Regions from separate parts of the Nonomuraea sp. NPDC049750 genome, predicted to be linked through region 2. Evidence: riboswitches for the same ligand, from Rfam matches in the RefSeq annotation. Region 2 holds a riboswitch; the other holds the start of a gene.
The links. A riboswitch is a leader RNA that binds a small molecule or an ion and turns the genes downstream of it on or off. The one in region 2 is predicted to bind S-adenosylmethionine.

Region 1 (3,896 bases), on a different contig from region 2:
CTGCCGGTACATACCAGCTTCGTGAGTTCAGACCGCTCGCACGGACTCCGCTTGGGGGCCCTTCTGCCCCTGCGTGATCTCGAACTCGACGCGCTGGCCTTGTTCGAGCGAGCGATAGCCATCCATCATGATCGCTGAGTAATGGACAAATACATCCTTGCCACCGTCTACCGCGATGAAGCCGTAGCCCTTGTCCGCGTTGAACCACTTGACGGTGCCCTGCGCCACTTCCGACTCCTCTTACTGGGCTCATAGATCTCGCCCATTCCTACGCGAGACCCTCAATCGCCTGACATATGGGAGAAATCACCAGACGATCGCCCTCGACCATACCTGTGGCACAGCGTTTGGCAACAGAGTCAATCAACAAATTACGCATTTCATCGGCGAGTGAGTCGTTCAACGTTGAATTGTCGGAAAAAACAGAAGGCGCCCCAGATGGGAGCGCCTTCTGAAGTGAGCGGGTGACTACCCTCCGGCGACCGCCGGGATGATGGAGATCTGCACGCCTTCGGGGGCGGGCGTGTCAAGTCCGTCGACAAAACGGACATCCTCTTCGCCAACATAAACGTTGACAAAACGACGAATCTTGCCCGATTCATCCAGAATTCTCGCGCCGATCCCCGGGTAGTCGGAGTCGAGCTTCGCCAGCACGTCACGGAGAGTCGCGCCCTCCCCACTCACTTCCGCGCTACCACCGGTGTAGGTGCGCAGAATGGTGGGAATCCGCACAGAAACGCTCATGATTAACTTGCCTTTCCTGGTTGTCAGACAGCCGCGCGGAACGCGTCGAGCGAGGGCCGGATCACTGCCGTGGGCTGGGCGTCGTCGGCGACGGCGACGAGCGTCTTGAGCCCGTCGCCGGTGTTGAGCACCACGGTCTCGGCCTCCGGGTCGAGCTGCCCGGTCTCGACGAGCTTCTTCAGCACTCCCACGGTGACGCCGCCGGCCGTCTCGGCGAAGATGCCCTCCGTAGAGGCCAGCAGCTTGATGGCGGCGACGATCTCGGGGTCCGTGACGTCCTCCACCGCCCCGCCGGTGCGGCGGGCGATGTCGAGCACGTACGGGCCGTCGGCGGGGTTGCCGATGGCCAGCGACTTGGCGATGGTGTCGGGCTTGACCGGCTGGACCACGTCGTGGCCGGCCTTGTAGGCGGTCGACACGGGAGAGCAACCCTTGGCCTGCGCGGCGAAGATCTTGTAGGGCCGGTCCTCGACCAGGCCGAGCGCGATCAGCTCCTTGAAACCCTTGTCGATCTTGGTGAGCTGGGAGCCGGAGGCCACCGGGATGATGATCTGCTCGGGCAGCCGCCAGCCGAGCTGCTCGGCGATCTCGTAGGCCAGCGTCTTGGAGCCCTCGGCGTAGTAGGGCCGCAGGTTGACGTTGACGAAGCCCCACTTGTCGCCCAGCGGGTCGCCGATGAGCTCGGAGCAGAACCGGTTGACCTCGTCGTAGGAGCCGTCGATCGCGACCAGCTTGCCGCCGAACACCCGGGCCATGGCGATCTTGGCCTGCTCCAGCCCGGCGGGGATGAACACGCAGGCGTCGAGCCCGGCCCTTGCGGCGGCGGCCGTGACCGCGCCCGCGAGGTTGCCGGTGGAGGAGCAGGAAAGGGTGTGGAACCCGAAGTTACGCGCCGCCTCGACGGCGATGGCCACCACCCGGTCCTTGAAGGAGTGGGTGGGGTTGCCCGAGTCGTCCTTGACGTACAGGGACTTGATGCCCAGCGCGCGGCCGAGGTTGCCGGCCTTGACGAGCTTGGTCCAGCCGGGGTTCATGTTCGGCTTGGTGGCGACGTCGACGGGAACGGGGAGAAGCGAGCGGTAGCGCCAGATGTTGGCGGGGCCGGACTCGATGTCCTTCCGGGTGACGTCACCGAAGGAGTAGGCCGCTTCGAGCGGCCCGAAACACTCCAGGCAGGCGAAGCTGGGGCCGAGTTCGTAACGGGTGCCGCACTCGCGGCAAGAAAGGGCTACAGCGGGTCCGAAGTCGTGCGACATGAAGCGAGGCCTTCCCTCATCTTCGCCTGCGGCCACCTTGACCGCAGACCGGAATTGGCACCTGTCCCGGTCGGCCTCGCCCTGTAGCGAGTCTGAATCCGGGAGGGTTGCCGGGGCTTCGCAGGGCCGGTCCCTCCACCCCTCTGGATGAGCAATATTCAGTTGTTTGGCCTGACTCTACCTGGCCAGGCGCGTCAAGCCACCAACCGTCTCACGAAGCGAGACGTACGGTCTCAGCGATAGTCCTCCCCCAGGACGCCCTGCACGTACTTGCGCGCCTGGTGGATGCGCGACTTCGCGGTGCCGAGCGGGATGCCGAGCTGCTCGGCGACCTCGTTGTAGTCGAGCTGCACGATGTCGCGCAGCACGAGGGCCTGGGCCAGGTCGGGCTTGCTGGCCTCCAGCGACTCCATCGCGTCGAGCAGGTCGAGCCGCGACCCGGCGATCACGCTGACCCGCCGCGCGTCGGGCTTCTGCATGGGGAGCTCGTCGGAGGTCTGCTCGGCCGAGCGGCGCTTCAGCGTGCGGTACGTCGTACGGGCGCAGTTGGCCGTCACGATGTGCAGCCAGGTGCTGAACCTGGCCCGCCCCTCGAAGCGCCCGATGTTGCGCGCCACGGCCAGCAGTGTGTCCTGGGAGGCCTCTTCCGCATCCTGGTGGTAGGGCAGGATTCGGGCGCAATGGCGCAGCACGTCGGGTTCGATCCGCCTCAGGAGCTCGCCCAGTGCGCGATGATCTCCGGCAGCGGCGGAGCGGGCGAGTTCCTCGGTTAGGTCATCAAGCGCCATAGCTGGGATCCTATGGTCGGAGGGAGCTTTAATGAACAGCGTCCTGGTCGCCTCTAACAGAGGACCCGTCTCGTTCACCGTCTCCGACGACGGTGTGCTGACGATGAAGCGTGGCGGTGGCGGCCTGGTGTCCGGGCTCTCCGGGGTCCTGAAGGACGACGGCGTGCTGTGGGTCTGCGCTGCTTTGTCCGACGGTGACCGTGGTGCCGTACGCCAGGCGCCCGGCGGTCGGCTCGACCAAGCCGGCTACGACACCGGCGCGCTGCGGATGCTCGACATCCCGCCGGCCACCTTCCACCGCGCCTACAACGCCGTGGCCAATTCCACGCTGTGGTTCGTCAACCACCTGCTCTACGACATTCCCAACGCGCCGCTGTTCGGCACCAGGTTCGAGCGCGAATGGGAGTCCTATCGCGACTACAACGGCGCGTTCGCGCTGGCGCTGGCCGAGGAGGCCGGGCACGAGGCCCGCGTGATGGTCCAGGACTACCACCTCACGTTGACCCCGGCGATGCTCCGCGCCGAACGGCCCGACCTGCGCATCGCGCACTTCAGCCACACGCCGTGGGCGCCGCCCGAATACTTCTCGCTGCTGCCCGACGATGTCGCGCGCGAGGTGCTCGAAGGCATCCTGGGCGCCGACCACGCCGGCTTCCTCACCGAACGCTGGGCGGGGGCGTTCATGGACTGCTGCCGCGCCCTGCTCGGCGCGGAGGTCGACCGGGCCGGCCGTACGGTCACCCACGAGGGCAGGACCACCCGCATCGGCGTGCACGGCCTCGGCGTCGACGGCGAGGCGCTGTGGGCACGGGCCCACGAACCCGACGTCGAGTCCAACATCGCCGCGATCAAGGAGCAGGTCGGCGACCGCCGGCTGATCGTCCGCATCGACCGCACCGAGCTGTCCAAGAACATCGTCCGCGGGCTGGTGGCCTACCGGGAGTTCCTGCTCGCCCACCCGGAATGGCACGGCCGGGTGGTGCATCTGGCGTTCGCCTATCCCAGCCGGCACGACCTGCCCGAATACCGCGAATACACCGCCTCGGTGCAGCGCTGCGCCCAGGAGATCGAGGACGAGTTCGGCACCGAGGACTGGGACCCGCTGATA
Region 2 (3,896 bases):
CACCGTCTCGTCGCGGTTGGCCGAGCCGAACAGCAGCGCGACCTCGGCCCCGCGCGGGATCTCGACCCCGTGCACCTCGATGTCCTCCAGCACCCACCGCTCGAACATCTGTAGCGGCGTGTCCCAGCGCATCAGCTCCTCGACGGCCGTGGGCAGCAGGCTCCGGTCCTCGCGCAGGCGTACCAGCTCGGCGGGGTTCCTGAACAGGGACCACCAGCCGTTGCCCGTCACGTTCACGGTCGCCTCGTGACCGGCGTTGAGCAGCAGCACGCACGTACCGATCAGCTCGTCCTCGGTGAGCTCCTCGATCGCCGCGAGCGCGCTGATCAGGTCGTCGCCCGGCCGGACGGCCCGCGCGCGGGCCAGGTCCGCGAGGTAGGCGGCGAACTCCGCCGCCGCATTGGCGGCCACGTGCTGCGACTCCACGCTCGGGTTCAGCTCGTACATCCGGCAGATGTCGGCCGACCAGGGGCGCAGCAGGTGCCGGTCCGCCTCGGGCACGCCGAGCATCTCCGCGATGACGGTCACCGGCAGCGGCTCGGCCACCTCGGCGATCAGGTCGCCGCCGCCCTTCTCGACGAACGCCTCGACCAGCCCTTCGGCGATGGCCCTGACCCGGGGGCGCAGCGACTCGACCATGCGCGGCGTGAACGCCTTGGAGACCAGCCGGCGCAGCCTGGTGTGCACCGGTGGCTCGACGTCGAGCATGCCAGCCCTGGTCACCCGCCAGAACGGCTCCTGGAACGCCGGCTCCTCCGGCCTGCCGAACTCCTCGTGCGTGGCCACGTGGAGGTAGGAGCGGCCCAGGCGACGGTCTCTGAGCAGCGCGTTCACGTCCGCGTGCCGGGAGATGAGCCACTGCCCCGTCGGCTCGAAGTAGCTGACGGGGGCCTCACGCCTCAGCTCCGCGTACGCGCCGTAGGGATAGGCAACAAAATCCGGATTCCAGGGATCGAATCGCACTTTTTCATCTTATGAGGAGGCTTGCTTGGCGTGCCTGCTCCGCATCCGGATGTTGAGCAGCTCCACGATCACCGAGAAGGCCATCGCGAAGTAGATGTAACCCTTGGCGATGTGCTGGCCGAGTCCCTCGGCGATAAGCACCACCCCGATCAGCACCAGGAACGCCAGAGCCAGCATCTTGATGCTCGGATGCTTGTCCACGAACCTGCTGATCGGCCCGGACGCGAACAGCATCACCAGCACCGCCACGATCACCGCGGCGATCATCACGCCGAGCTCGTCCACCATGCCCACCGCGGTGATCACCGAGTCGAGCGAGAACACCACGTCCAGGATCATGATCTGCACGATCACCGACGCGAACGAGGTGACGGCCCGTCCCTTGCCGCCCTCCTCCTTCAGCTCCATGCTGTGCCCGATCTCGGTGACGCTCTTGGCCAGCAGGAACAGGCCGCCCAGCAGCAGGATCAGGTCACGCCCTGATATCCCGTGCCCGAAGACCTCGAACAATGGCGTGGTCAGCCGGACCACCCACGACAGTGCCAGCAGCAGGAGCAGCCGGCTGATCAGCGCCGCGCCCAGGCCCATGACGCGGGCCCGGTCGCGCTGCTCCGGCGGCAGCTTCCCGGCCAGGATGGAGATGAAGATGATGTTGTCGATACCGAGGACGATCTCTAGTGCGACCAGGGTGAAAAACCCGATCCAGATCTGAGGGTCGGCCACCCAGTCCAGCATTAGGTACTCCTCACAGCAGGGGTTTCAGTTACCAACGAGGCAGAGGCCGCATAAGTTCGCGGTTGCGATTCATGGCCGGGTGTCGGTTATAGTGCGGATGTAGGTCATGAGTGCCAGCGCACAGCCCCGGCTTGCTGGCCGGCAACCCTCGCGTCCGCGGCGGGGTGCCCCGGGTGAAGACCTGGTCCGCCACGAGGTGTGGTGGGCAAGCGCGGGCTCGCTGGGTGTTCCGGGGGTCCGATGGCCCCAGGAGGTTCGCCGTGTCCACGTTGACGATCTTCAGCTCCCTGCCCGCCCAGGCCACCGACGCGCCGGCTGCCGAGCGCGCCCATCCGATCCCCGCCGTGCTGGGCGCCGATCTGGAAGTGCCGGTCAAGGGTGGCAGGCTGGTGACGTACGCCAACCTCGACTACGCGGCGAGCGCCCCCTGTCTGGAGCCGGTCAGTGCCGCCGTCACCGCCGCGCTCCCGGCCTACTCCAGCGTGCATCGCGGCGCGGGCTACGCCTCCCAGCTCACCACCGCCCGCTACGAGCAGGCCCGCCACACGGTCAGGGCCTTCGTCGGCGCCCGCCCCGACGACGCCGTGATCTTCACCCGCAACACCACCGACGCGACCAACCTGCTGGCCCGCTGCCTGCCCGAGGGCACGACCGCGGTCGTCTTCGACACCGAGCACCACGCCTCGCTGCTGCCCTGGAAGCGGTCCGTACGCCTGGCGCCGCCCGCCTTCCCCGGCGAAGCCGTCCGCGCCGCCGACGAGGCGCTGGCCGGGATCGACGGCCCCAAGCTGCTCGTGGTCACCGCCGCCTCGAACGTCACCGGCGAACTCTGGCCCATCGCCGCCCTGGCGCACATCGCGCACCGCCACGGAGCCCGCATCCTGGTGGACGCCGCCCAGCTGGTGCCGCACCGGCGGCTCAACCTGACCGCGCTCGACCTCGACTACGTCGCCTTCTCCGGGCACAAGCTCTACGCGCCCTTCGGGGCCGGGGTGCTGGTCGGCCGCCGCGACTGGCTCTCCTCGGGCGAGCCGTACCTCAAGGGCGGCGGCGCCGTACGCTCCGTCGACGAGGACATCGAGTGGCACGAGGACGCCGAGCCTCGTCACGAGGCGGGCACCCCGAACGTCCTGGGCGCCATCGCCGTGGCCGCCGCCTGCGACGCGCTCAGCGCGACCGGCTGGACCGCTCTGGTACGCGAGGAGGAGCGGCTCATCGCCCGGCTCCGGTCCGGACTGGCCGCGATCGAGGGCGTGCGCGAGCTGTCGCTTTGGGGGCCGGACCAGCCGCGCGTGGGCATCGTCTCGTTCGTCGTCGACGGGCACTCGGCGCGCGAGGTGGCCGAGGTGCTGTCGGGCGAGTACGGGATCGGCGTACGTGACGGCAAGTTCTGCGCGCACCCGTTCGTCCGGCACCTGCTCGGCACCGCGGACGGCGGCTGTGAGGACGACACGGCGTCCGCGGTCCGCGCCTCGATCGGCATCGGCACCACGGAGGAGCACGTGGACCGCCTCGTAGACGCCCTCCGCGACCTCGCCGCCCGCTGAGGTCACGGAGGCGGCACGAGGCGGCACGACAGTCGCCGCGTCGCCGCCCGCTGAGGTCGCACGATGGCCTTCTCGCGGCCCGCTGAGGTCAGGCGCTCGGCGAACGTCCGCGCGACGGCTCGTCGATGTTCCTCATGTCATCGTCCCGGGCGGCCGGTTGCACCGGCATGGGGGCGGTGCCCGCCTCCGATGGGGCCTCCGGCCTGATGGAGGTGGCCGGCGCGTGGCCGGCGAGATCCTGCTCGGCCGCGCGGCGCTCGGCGCGCCGCCGGTAGCTGTTGTGCAGGATGCCGTCGATGCCGAGCCGGCCACCGCCCACCGCCACGAGCAGCAGGCAGGCCACGGCCAGCGCGCCGGCGAGCTCCCAGCCGCCGTTCTGCACCAGTACGCCGTGGGCGCCGTGGACGAAGATGATCGCGCCCAGCATGTCGACCACCAGCCCGAGGGCCGCCAGCCGGACCAGCAGGCCGATGATGAGCAGGATCCCGCCGACGGTCTCGACGAGGATGGCGAACCCGGCCGAGAGCTGCGGCAGCGGAATCCCCATCTGGTTGAAGGCGGCGGCCGTGACCGGTATCCCGATCTGCATCTTCTGCCACCCGTGGATCACGAAGATCACGCCGATCGCCACCCGCGAGATCAGAGCGGCAA

Region 1: linked by a shared signal. The riboswitch ahead of thrC (threonine synthase) and the one ahead of AB0J16_RS02055 (aminotransferase class V-fold PLP-dependent enzyme) in region 2 are both predicted to bind S-adenosylmethionine.

What each region holds. Positions count from the first base shown of each region.
Region 1 is NZ_JBFANB010000060.1:1,266-5,161, forward strand. Features, by position in the region: gene AB0J16_RS58590 (cold-shock protein) at 28-228, opposite strand; gene AB0J16_RS58595 (MoaD/ThiS family protein) at 469-744, opposite strand; gene thrC (threonine synthase) at 768-2,000, opposite strand; SAM riboswitch class I at 2,014-2,154, opposite strand; gene AB0J16_RS58605 (RNA polymerase sigma factor) at 2,234-2,788, opposite strand; gene AB0J16_RS58610 (trehalose-6-phosphate synthase) at 2,820-3,896, shown strand, end outside.
Region 2 is NZ_JBFANB010000001.1:432,983-436,878, forward strand. Features, by position in the region: gene AB0J16_RS02045 (cytochrome P450) at 1-963, opposite strand, end outside; gene AB0J16_RS02050 (TerC family protein) at 973-1,698, opposite strand; SAM riboswitch class IV at 1,801-1,916, shown strand; gene AB0J16_RS02055 (aminotransferase class V-fold PLP-dependent enzyme) at 1,986-3,245, shown strand; gene AB0J16_RS02060 (DoxX family protein) at 3,334-3,896, opposite strand, start outside.